Regions from separate parts of the Akkermansia sp. AE01SA01 genome, predicted to be linked through region 2. Evidence: riboswitches for the same ligand, from Rfam matches in the RefSeq annotation. Region 2 holds a riboswitch; the other holds the start of a gene.
What was found. A riboswitch is a leader RNA that binds a small molecule or an ion and turns the genes downstream of it on or off. The one in region 2 is predicted to bind cobalamin.
Positions count from the first base shown of each region.

Region 1 (4,425 bases), 1.2 Mb from region 2:
GCGGCCGGTTGAAAAGGCGGTTATTCGTGTCTGTGAAGGCGGAGCAGCTCCTCGTCGCAGAAGGGACAGTACTGGTGCTCCCCGCGCAGATAGCCGTGTTTCTCGCAGACGGAAAAAAGCGGGGTGACGGTCAGGTACGGCATGCGGAAACGGGTCAGCACTTTGCGGACGATGTCCCGGCAGGCTTCCGGAGAACTGATGGCTTCATTCATGTACATGTGAAAGACGGTTCCGCCGGTGTAGCAGCACTGGAGTTCGTCCTGGAGCTGGAGTGCCCGGAACAAGTCGCTCGTATGGCCCACGGGGAGCTGGGAACTGTTGGTGTAATAGCGCTGGCCCACGGGGCCCGCCTGGATGATGTCCGGGTAGCGTTTCTGGTCCTCCCGGGCGAAGCGGTGCGTGGTGCCTTCCGCGGGCGTGGCTTCCAGGTTGTAGAGGTTGCCCGTTTCCTCCTGGTATTCCTGCATGCGGAGGCGGATGAACTCCAGGATTTCTTCCGCGAACTTTCTGCCTTCTTCCGTGGTGATATCCATGGTGTCATTGGAGAAGTTGCGCAGCAGTTCGTTCATGCCGTTGACGCCGATGGTGGAAAAGTGGTTGCGGAAGGTGGGCAGGTAGCGCCTGGTGTAGGGGTACAGGCCGCGGTCATACATTTCCTGAACGAAAGCACGCTTTTTTTCCAGGCAGGATTTGGCCAGGTCCAGCAGTTCCCCCAGCCGTGCGAACAGAGCTTCCCGGTTCTGTTTGAAAAGGTAGCCCAGGCGCGCCAGGTTGATGGTCACCACTCCGATGGAACCGGTCATTTCCGCGGAGCCGAACAGGCCGCCGCCGCGCTTGAGCAGTTCCCGCAGGTCCAGCTGGAGGCGGCAGCACATGGAACGCACGGCGTCCGGCTTGTAGGCCCGTTCGTCAGGCACGCGTTCCCCGTTTTCATTGACAGTGTACTGGCTGCCGATGAAGTTCTGGAAGTAGGAGGAGCCTATCTTGGCAGCATTTTCAAACAGGAGCGGGACGTTTTCCCCTTCCCAGTCGAAGTCTTCCGTGATGTTGACCGTGGGAATGGGGAACGTGAAGGGCTGCCCCGTGCTGTCGCCTTCCGTGAGCACTTCATAGAAGGCCTTGTTGATCAGGTTCATTTCCTTCTGGAAGTGCTTGTAGGTCAATTCAGTCAGACTGTTCACCCCGCGTTCCTTCGCCAGGAGGAGCAGGGCGGGGTCTTCCACTCCTTCAAACAGGTGTTCTCCGCCACTGAAAGGGGCCTGGTCCTGAAGGTCGCGCGGAACAGTCCAGTCGATCGTTACGTTGGTGAAGGGGGACTGCCCCCAGCGGGAAGGCACATTCAGGTTGTACACGAAGCTGCGGATGTCCTTCTTGATGCGGGTGAAGTCCGCCTGGTCCTTGAAAACGTAAGGGGCCAGGAAAGTATCAAAGGAGCTGAACGCCTGGGCTCCGGCCCATTCGCTCTGCAGAATGCCCAGGAAATTGGCCATCTGGCCCAGGGCTTCCCGGAAGTGGCGGGGAGGCCGGCTGTTTACGCGGCTGCGCACGCCGTTGAACCCTTCATTCAGAAGGTTGCGCAGGCTCCAGCCCGCGCAGTAGCCCGTCAGGCAGTCCAGGTCGTGAATGTGGTAGTCCCCTTCCCGATGGGCGGTGCCTTCCCGTGCGGAATAGACTTGGTCCAGCCAATAGTTGGCGATCACCTTGCCAGCGGTGTTGTTGATCAGCCCGGCATTGGAATATGTGGTGTTGGAGTTGGCGGCGATGCGCCAGTCGCTCTGGCCGATGTATTCCTCCACCGTCAGCTTGCAGTCCACATACGTATTGCCGGAATACAGGCCGGCAATCTGTTCGCGCTGCATCTTGTGCAGGAAGCGGTAGGTGATGAAAGCCTTGGCGGTTTCAAAATATCCGCAGCGGAACAGAGCCCGTTCAATCAGGTCCTGGATTTCCTCCACGGTTGCGTTGTCCTGGTGGCCCAGCTTGGCCTCCACCTCTTCATAAATGGCGCGGTTGTAAACAGTGCCGGAACTGTGGAACGCCTTTTTAATGGCTTCCTCGATCTTGTAGCCCTGATATGGTTCCTTCTTTCCGGAACGTTTGATGATGCTTGTCGCCATGGTGATGTCTCGCTTGAAAGGATGATGACCGCTCATCCGCGAGCCTGGCACAAGCCTGGAAAATCATAAGCAGGGGAAGCCGCGTGCAGCCCGTCTGGAAAGCGGTACACGAGGAAACCTGTGCGTATGTTCATCCTGTCCGCGGGATGGGAGATACGGCAGCATCAGGTCGTCTTCTGGCTCCCGGTGCGACATGTGATGGAGACTTCCCGATTAACTGGCAATCAGTGTCCGGTCCATCGTCTACCGGTTACAGCGGCGCGTCCGCGACGGATTTTCACCGTCTTCCGTTACCTGCGCTGAAATGCAATGAACCATAGAACATATGGGGCTGCAAGGAAAATGTGCAAATAATGTATTAAATATTTTTTATTATACAACATATTGTATAATATTGGAAGCGGATGATTGAAAATACAGCATCCGCCTTCGTCATGACACCATATGTGCCCGGAAGGGCTTCCCTGAGGACGGCATGAGAAAATGGATCAAAAATTACGGGTTCTTTGTTTTACTTTTGTCTTGCCTGATCCGTCCGGGTTATGCATATCAACTGATTGGACGGCGCCATCAAACTTCTGCGTTTATCATTCAAACGCTATCATTAAAGGGGTAAAACGATTCTGCGGGATTATTTCATATAATTCCGAAAAATGATTAAGGAAGAAATTTTAAAACTGGTTTGTTTGTATATATGAGTATGCAAGGATTTTCTTTCTCATTCAACAGGCTGCAACAAAGCATACTGGTTCTGTTTCTGTTCTTTTTGTCCGTATTCAGAGTTGCTTCCGGCGCTCCTGCGGACTGGAAGGAAAAAACCATCAAGGAAAATCTTGAACTTGTAGCAGCCTGGCAGATAGCCCATCCTGTCAAGCGTTCCCATTTGCATTGGACCTATGGGGCATTTTATTCCGGCCTGATGCAGTATGCCCTGGCCAATCCGCAGAGCATGAAGCTTCAAACCGTGAGGACGGTCGGGGAAGGCAGCCAATGGGGCATTCTGAAACGGCCTTACCATGCGGATGACCATGCGATCGGCCATGCCTGGATGGAAATGGCCATGGAGGATGAAAACCCCGCCGCCGCCGAAAAGATCCGGGCCGTTCTGGACAAGGTGATGGCCCGGCCCTCTTCCGCTTCCCTTGAATTCCAGACGCCCGGATGCCAGGACCGCTGGTGCTGGTCGGACGCCCTGTTCATGGCGCCCCCCGTATTCGCGAAGCTGGCGGCCTATACCGGGGACCGCCGGTATCTGGAGTTCATGGACCGGGAATACAAGGCCGCATACGATTATTTGTTCGATAAGAAGGAAGGCCTGTTTTACCGGGATTCCCGCTACTTCACCATTCCGGCGGCCAACGGGAAAAAGATGTTCTGGAGCCGCGGAAACGGCTGGGTAATTGCCGGACTGCCGATGATTCTGCAGGACATGCCGCAGGACTGGCCCACACGTCACTTTTACGTGGACCTGCTCAAGCGCATGGCGGCGGCATTGAAGAAATGCCAGTCTCCCGACGGCTCCTGGCACGCCAGCCTGATGGACCCCGCCGAACCGCCCTTGAAGGAAATGAGCGGCACCCTTTTTATCATGTACGGGATGATGTGGGGCGTGAACCAGGGTTATCTGGATGAAAAGGAATATTTGCCCGTTATCCGGAAGGCATGGCAGGCGGCCTGCGGCGCCGTGAATGCGGAGGGAGCGCTGGGCTGGGTGCAGCCGATCGCGGACAAGCCGGGTCATTATTCCGGGAATGATACGGAAGTGTACGGTTCCGGAGCCTATCTGCTGGCCGGCTGCGAACTGCGCAAATGGGTGATTCGTCAAGATCATCCGCGTCGGAAAACCGTTTCCGTCACCAATCCCTTAAATGTTTTCCGACCCCGGGAAACGGTGTCCGTTCCGTGGAATCCCGGAAAAGGGCGGGATTCTTCCCGGCTGCGCGTGTTTGATGTGCGCAACGGCTGCGTGATCGTTCACCAGCTGGCGGATACCGACGGAGACGGCAGGATGGACACCCTGCTGTTCCAGAGCAATTTCCGCGCGGGAGCGTCCCGCGATTTCTGGATTCTGGAGAATTCCTCCCTGGATGCCGCTCCTGTGGAAGGGGTGTGCTTCAGTCGTCATGTGCCGGAGCGGCTGGACGATTTTGCGTGGGAAAACGACCGTACGGCCCACCGTATTTACGGTCCGGCAGTTTCCAGGCCTGCGCCGGAGGGGGAGGGGCTTGTTTCCAGCGGAACGGACGTATGGAGCAAGAAGGCAGGGGTGCCTGTAATTAATGAATTTTACAAGAAGGGAGATTATCAC
Region 1 covers NZ_CP143890.1:3,066,776-3,071,200, reverse strand. Annotated here, with positions in the region: gene V3C19_RS12465 (ribonucleoside triphosphate reductase) at 21-2,117, opposite strand; cobalamin riboswitch at 2,267-2,451, opposite strand; gene V3C19_RS12460 (glycoside hydrolase family 88 protein) at 2,884-4,425, shown strand, end outside.
Region 1: it holds a riboswitch for cobalamin, as region 2 does, so the genes downstream of both, V3C19_RS12465 (ribonucleoside triphosphate reductase) here and V3C19_RS04650 (TonB-dependent receptor) in region 2, are expected to answer to the same signal.

Region 2 (4,425 bases):
TCCAGGCGGGCGTAGTTGTAGTCCGTGCGGCCCATTGCGGACGTCACGCCAAAGCCTACCGTCAGTTTCTCAAGCGGGGAAGTGTGGATTTCCGCATTGATGGTGTGGCGGGCGGTGTTGGCCATCTGGCGGGTTTCGTAACTGCCGATGGAATCGCGCTTGGGCATCGTGAATGTATAGTTGGCGTAGTAGCCGCTGTTCCAGGCGTCCTTGAACTGTCCCTTGAAGGCGACTTCCACACCGTAGGAGGTGGCATGGGAATAATTCGCGTACGTGGTGTAGGAATCCGGCCAGGTACCTACGGACCTAGTGCCGATTTCATCATTGATGCGGGTCCAGAACCCCGTCACGGAAGCGTAATGGTTGTCCGCCAGGCGCTGTTCCACGCCCAGGTCGCCGCCCAGGGACTTGGAAATGTCCAGATCGGGATTGCCTACGTAGCCGTAATTGGCGGCATACTGCTCAAAATACGTGGGAGCCCGGAAGCCGGAACCCACGGAACCGAAAATGCGGGTGGGGGAATCCTTGCCCGTCACCTTCCAGGAATTGGAATAGCGCCAGGTGAAATGGTTGTTCCACACGGAATCATGCTCCAGACGCAATGCCACGCTGGCGTCAAAATTGTCCGTGGGGGCCCACATCTGTTCCGCGAAAAACGCCAGCGTGCTTTGCCATTCGTCCTTGGACACGTAATTGTTTTCGCTCGTGTAGGCGGATCGGTCCCAAGCCATCCCGGCGATCGTCGTCCACTGCTTGTTCCAGGTGAGTGCATTGCGCCATTCCGTCTGGAAACGGCGGTTCCGCATCACGTTGGGCTGGAAGTCGTATTCCGGCGTGTGGGTGGAATAATTCATGTTGTAATGTCCCACCATGAAGCTGGTGGACCACAACTTGCTGAGTTCCGCATCCACGCGGCCGGTGATCAGGTTGCTGCGGTTTTTGTCTTCCGTATTGTACAGGTGGGAGTCCGGCACGGCGGGCCACTGATTGTAATCCACATACGGAGTGGGATATTCAAAATAGGAGTCCAGGCGTCGGTAGGTAAAGCTGAGCTTCACCTTGTCGTTGACGTCATAACCCAGGCGCAAAGCTTCCTGCCACTGGCGGAAATCGTTCATGCCCGTCCTGTTGTCATAAATGGAATCATAAATCGTGGGATCGTTTTCCGTGGTTTCAAAACCCACGCCCACAAAGTAGGACAATTTCTTGATCTTGCCGGAAGACGTCACGTAGCTGTTGAACGTTCCAAAGGAACCGGCCTCCGCAAAAATTCTCGTCACCGGGTCGCCTTCCCCTTCCGGCGTATCCATGGCAACTACGCCGCCAATGGCTCCGGAACCGAACACGGCGCCCTGGGCGCCCTTCACCACTTCCACATTGCCCACCGTAAAGAGATTGGTGATGCCCAGCAGCTTGTTGCCGGACATGTTGACATCGCTGATGCGCATGCCGTCAACCATCGTCAGGGTGTAGGTATCCTTGTTCATTCCGCGGATGACGGTGTTGCTCACGGAACCGCGCTGCCAGGTGCCGCCGCCGTCCAGCGTGAACACGCCGGGCGTCTGGGAAAGAGCTCCCGTCAGAGTTTCAATTCCTTCTTTCTGGAATTCTTCCGGATTGATCACGGAAACGGAAACGCCGGAACGGTTGTACGGCACGCCCACGAAGTGGGACGCCATGGTCAGTTCAGGCATGACCTGCATGGTTTCCGTCCTGGCGACGGGCTTGGCGTCTTCCTTGTTGACGGATTCTGCAAGAGAGGACTGGCCCGCAAACGCGGCGAGGCCAACGGCAATAGCGCCCATCTGAAGGGCTTTCTTCGTATAAAGCATGGTTATAGTGCCTTACGTCCGATAACTCGCCGGACAGTTTGGACAACCCCCTGAGGCTGGTTTTCTGGCTTGCAGGATATCCTGCTTACAGTGGCGGTACCGCTCCGGATTTGCACCGGTATTCCCCATCTATTTCCTGCCCGGCTACGGGCGTCCCTGAGGTCTGTAGCCCTTCCCATAAGGGCTCATGGGATGGATGAAATACCAAAGCCCCCACCATGACAAGACAAAAAAAATTTTCTTTGAACATTTCGTCACTGGATGGATTTTCCCGGAATCTTGCCTCTTCTGGCCAGCCTGCCTCCTCCGTAAGACGTTTCTTCCAGGGAAGATCGGAAGACAAAAATTAATAATTGATTATAAATAACTTATTTTCCAAATCAAACATAAAGAAAAGGAATTCCAGCGGCTAAAAAACTTTTACGTTCCACTGATGAAAAAACAGGAGCATCTTTTGGGCGGCCACATCTTCCATCATTTTTTCCGCCCCATCTCTGCCCGGAATGGAAATCTCCAGTCCCGCTGCTCAATCCCTTCCGGAACACGGAGGAGCATTTCTCTCTGTTCCGCGCATGGACAAACGGACAATTTCCCATTCCCTTTTTACCCGGCAAACCCAGAAAGCCTCCGGAACCGCACCGCCATTTTTGTCTTGTCATTGCATTCCCCGCCGGAACATGATGTGCCCATGATCCGCCCTCCGTCCCCTTTTCAACATCCCGGGCGCATCTTTATCTTCAACGGGGCTTCCAGTTCCGGCAAAACCAGCCTGTGCAAGGCACTGCTGTCCCTGCTTCCTGCCGGCTCCGTCCTCCTTTCCGTGGATGATTTCTTGGATGCCAACGGAATGGGCGGCATGCATCTGATCCACGCCGTCCGCAAGACAGGACCGGAACTCGTCCGGTCTTTTCATGAAACCGTATTCCGGGCCTCCCTGCACGCGCCCTTCGTTCTGGTGGACCATGTGATCGGAGAATCTCCGGACTGGACGGAGGAACTCCGGAGCCAATGCGGGGGAGCGAAACTGCTCCTTGTGAAAGTCGCCTGCGACGTGGAAGAACTGGTCCGCCGGGAACATGCCCGCACGGACCGGAAAGCGGATGTCTTCCACGCCCTGCGGCAGCACACGTCCATTCATGAAGGTCTCTTTTACGACCTGGAGATAGACACCACCCGTCTTTCCCCGCAGCAGGCGGCGGCCCTGCTGGTTCCACACGCAGGCCATACAGCTTTAACAACAACGGCATGAACGACTTTTCACACGGAGGAAACCTGAAATCCCTGGCGGCGGATGCCCGGCGCCCCGAACGCGACATTCTGGACTTCAGCGTCAACCTGAGACCGGAAGGCCCCCCGGAATTCATCACGTCAGCCCTGTGGCGCGCCATGAACGGCGTCACGCCCTACCCTTCTCCGGACATGCAGGAACTGAGAGAAAAAGCCGCCTTGCACTACGGTCTGCTTCCGGAATGCTTCGTCTTCGGAAACGGGGCCAACGAGCTGATTCATGCCCTTCCCCGCGCCCTGAACCTGAAACGTGCCGTCATTCCGGAACCTGCCTTTTCCGAATACAGGCTGGCCTGCCTGTGCCACGGAGTGGAAATTGACTCCGTTCCTTCCGGAGAGAAAACGTCTTTTACTCCCTCTCTGGCCGCTCTGGCGGAACGCGCCGGAACAAATCATGAAGGGGAAGAACAGGAAACTGCCGTCTTCCTGGCCAATCCCTGCAATCCGTCCGGCGGCCTGCTGGATAAAAAGGAGCTGTTTCAGACAATAAAAGAAAACCCCGGAACCGTCTGGATTCTGGACGAATCATTCATTGACTATACAGGAGGGAAAGAATCCCTCCTTCCTGACGCGGCAACCCTTCCCAACCTCGTTATTCTGCGCTCCCTGACCAAATTCTACGGCATGGCGGGCGTCCGCTGCGGTTTTGCCGTAAGCTGCGCCCTTCTGGCGGAACGGCTGCGGAAAAATCTTCCCGCGTGGAATGTGAATGTCTTCGCAGCGGCGGCGGTGCGGGCCATCCTGAAACAGCCCTCTTCCTGGGCGGAACAGGAACGCACTCTGAACCGGGCGCGCCGGGAAGACCTGTTCCGCAGATTGTCCGCGCTGCCGGGAGCTGCCGTTCTGCCTTCCTGCGCCAACTTCCTTCTCTTCCGCCTTTCCGGCGCTCCTTCCGGCCTGGCTCCCCTGCTGCTGAAAAAACACGGCATTGCCGTCAGGGACTGCTCCAATTATCCGGGCCTGGAAACGGGCGGCTGGTTCCGCGCCGGAGTCCGGACTCCGGAAGAACACGAACTTCTGGAACGGGCGCTTCGCGTGGAACTGGACAAACATGCTCCCGCCATCCTGCGCAGGCCCCCCAAGCCGGCGCTGATGATTCAGGGCACCTGTTCCGATGCGGGCAAAAGCGTGCTGACGGCGGCCCTCTGCCGCATCTTCCATCAGGACGGCTTCAGCGTGGCCCCCTTCAAGGCGCAGAACATGGCCCTCAACTCCGGCGTGACCGCGCTGGGAGAGGAAATGGGCCGCGCCCAGATGATCCAGGCCCAGGCCTGCCGGATAGACCCGGACGCCCGGATGAACCCCA
Region 2 covers NZ_CP143890.1:1,139,126-1,143,550, reverse strand. Annotated here, with positions in the region: gene V3C19_RS04650 (TonB-dependent receptor) at 1-1,832, opposite strand, end outside; cobalamin riboswitch at 1,869-2,005, opposite strand; gene V3C19_RS04645 (hypothetical protein) at 2,521-3,081, shown strand; gene V3C19_RS04640 (cobyric acid synthase) at 3,078-4,425, shown strand, end outside.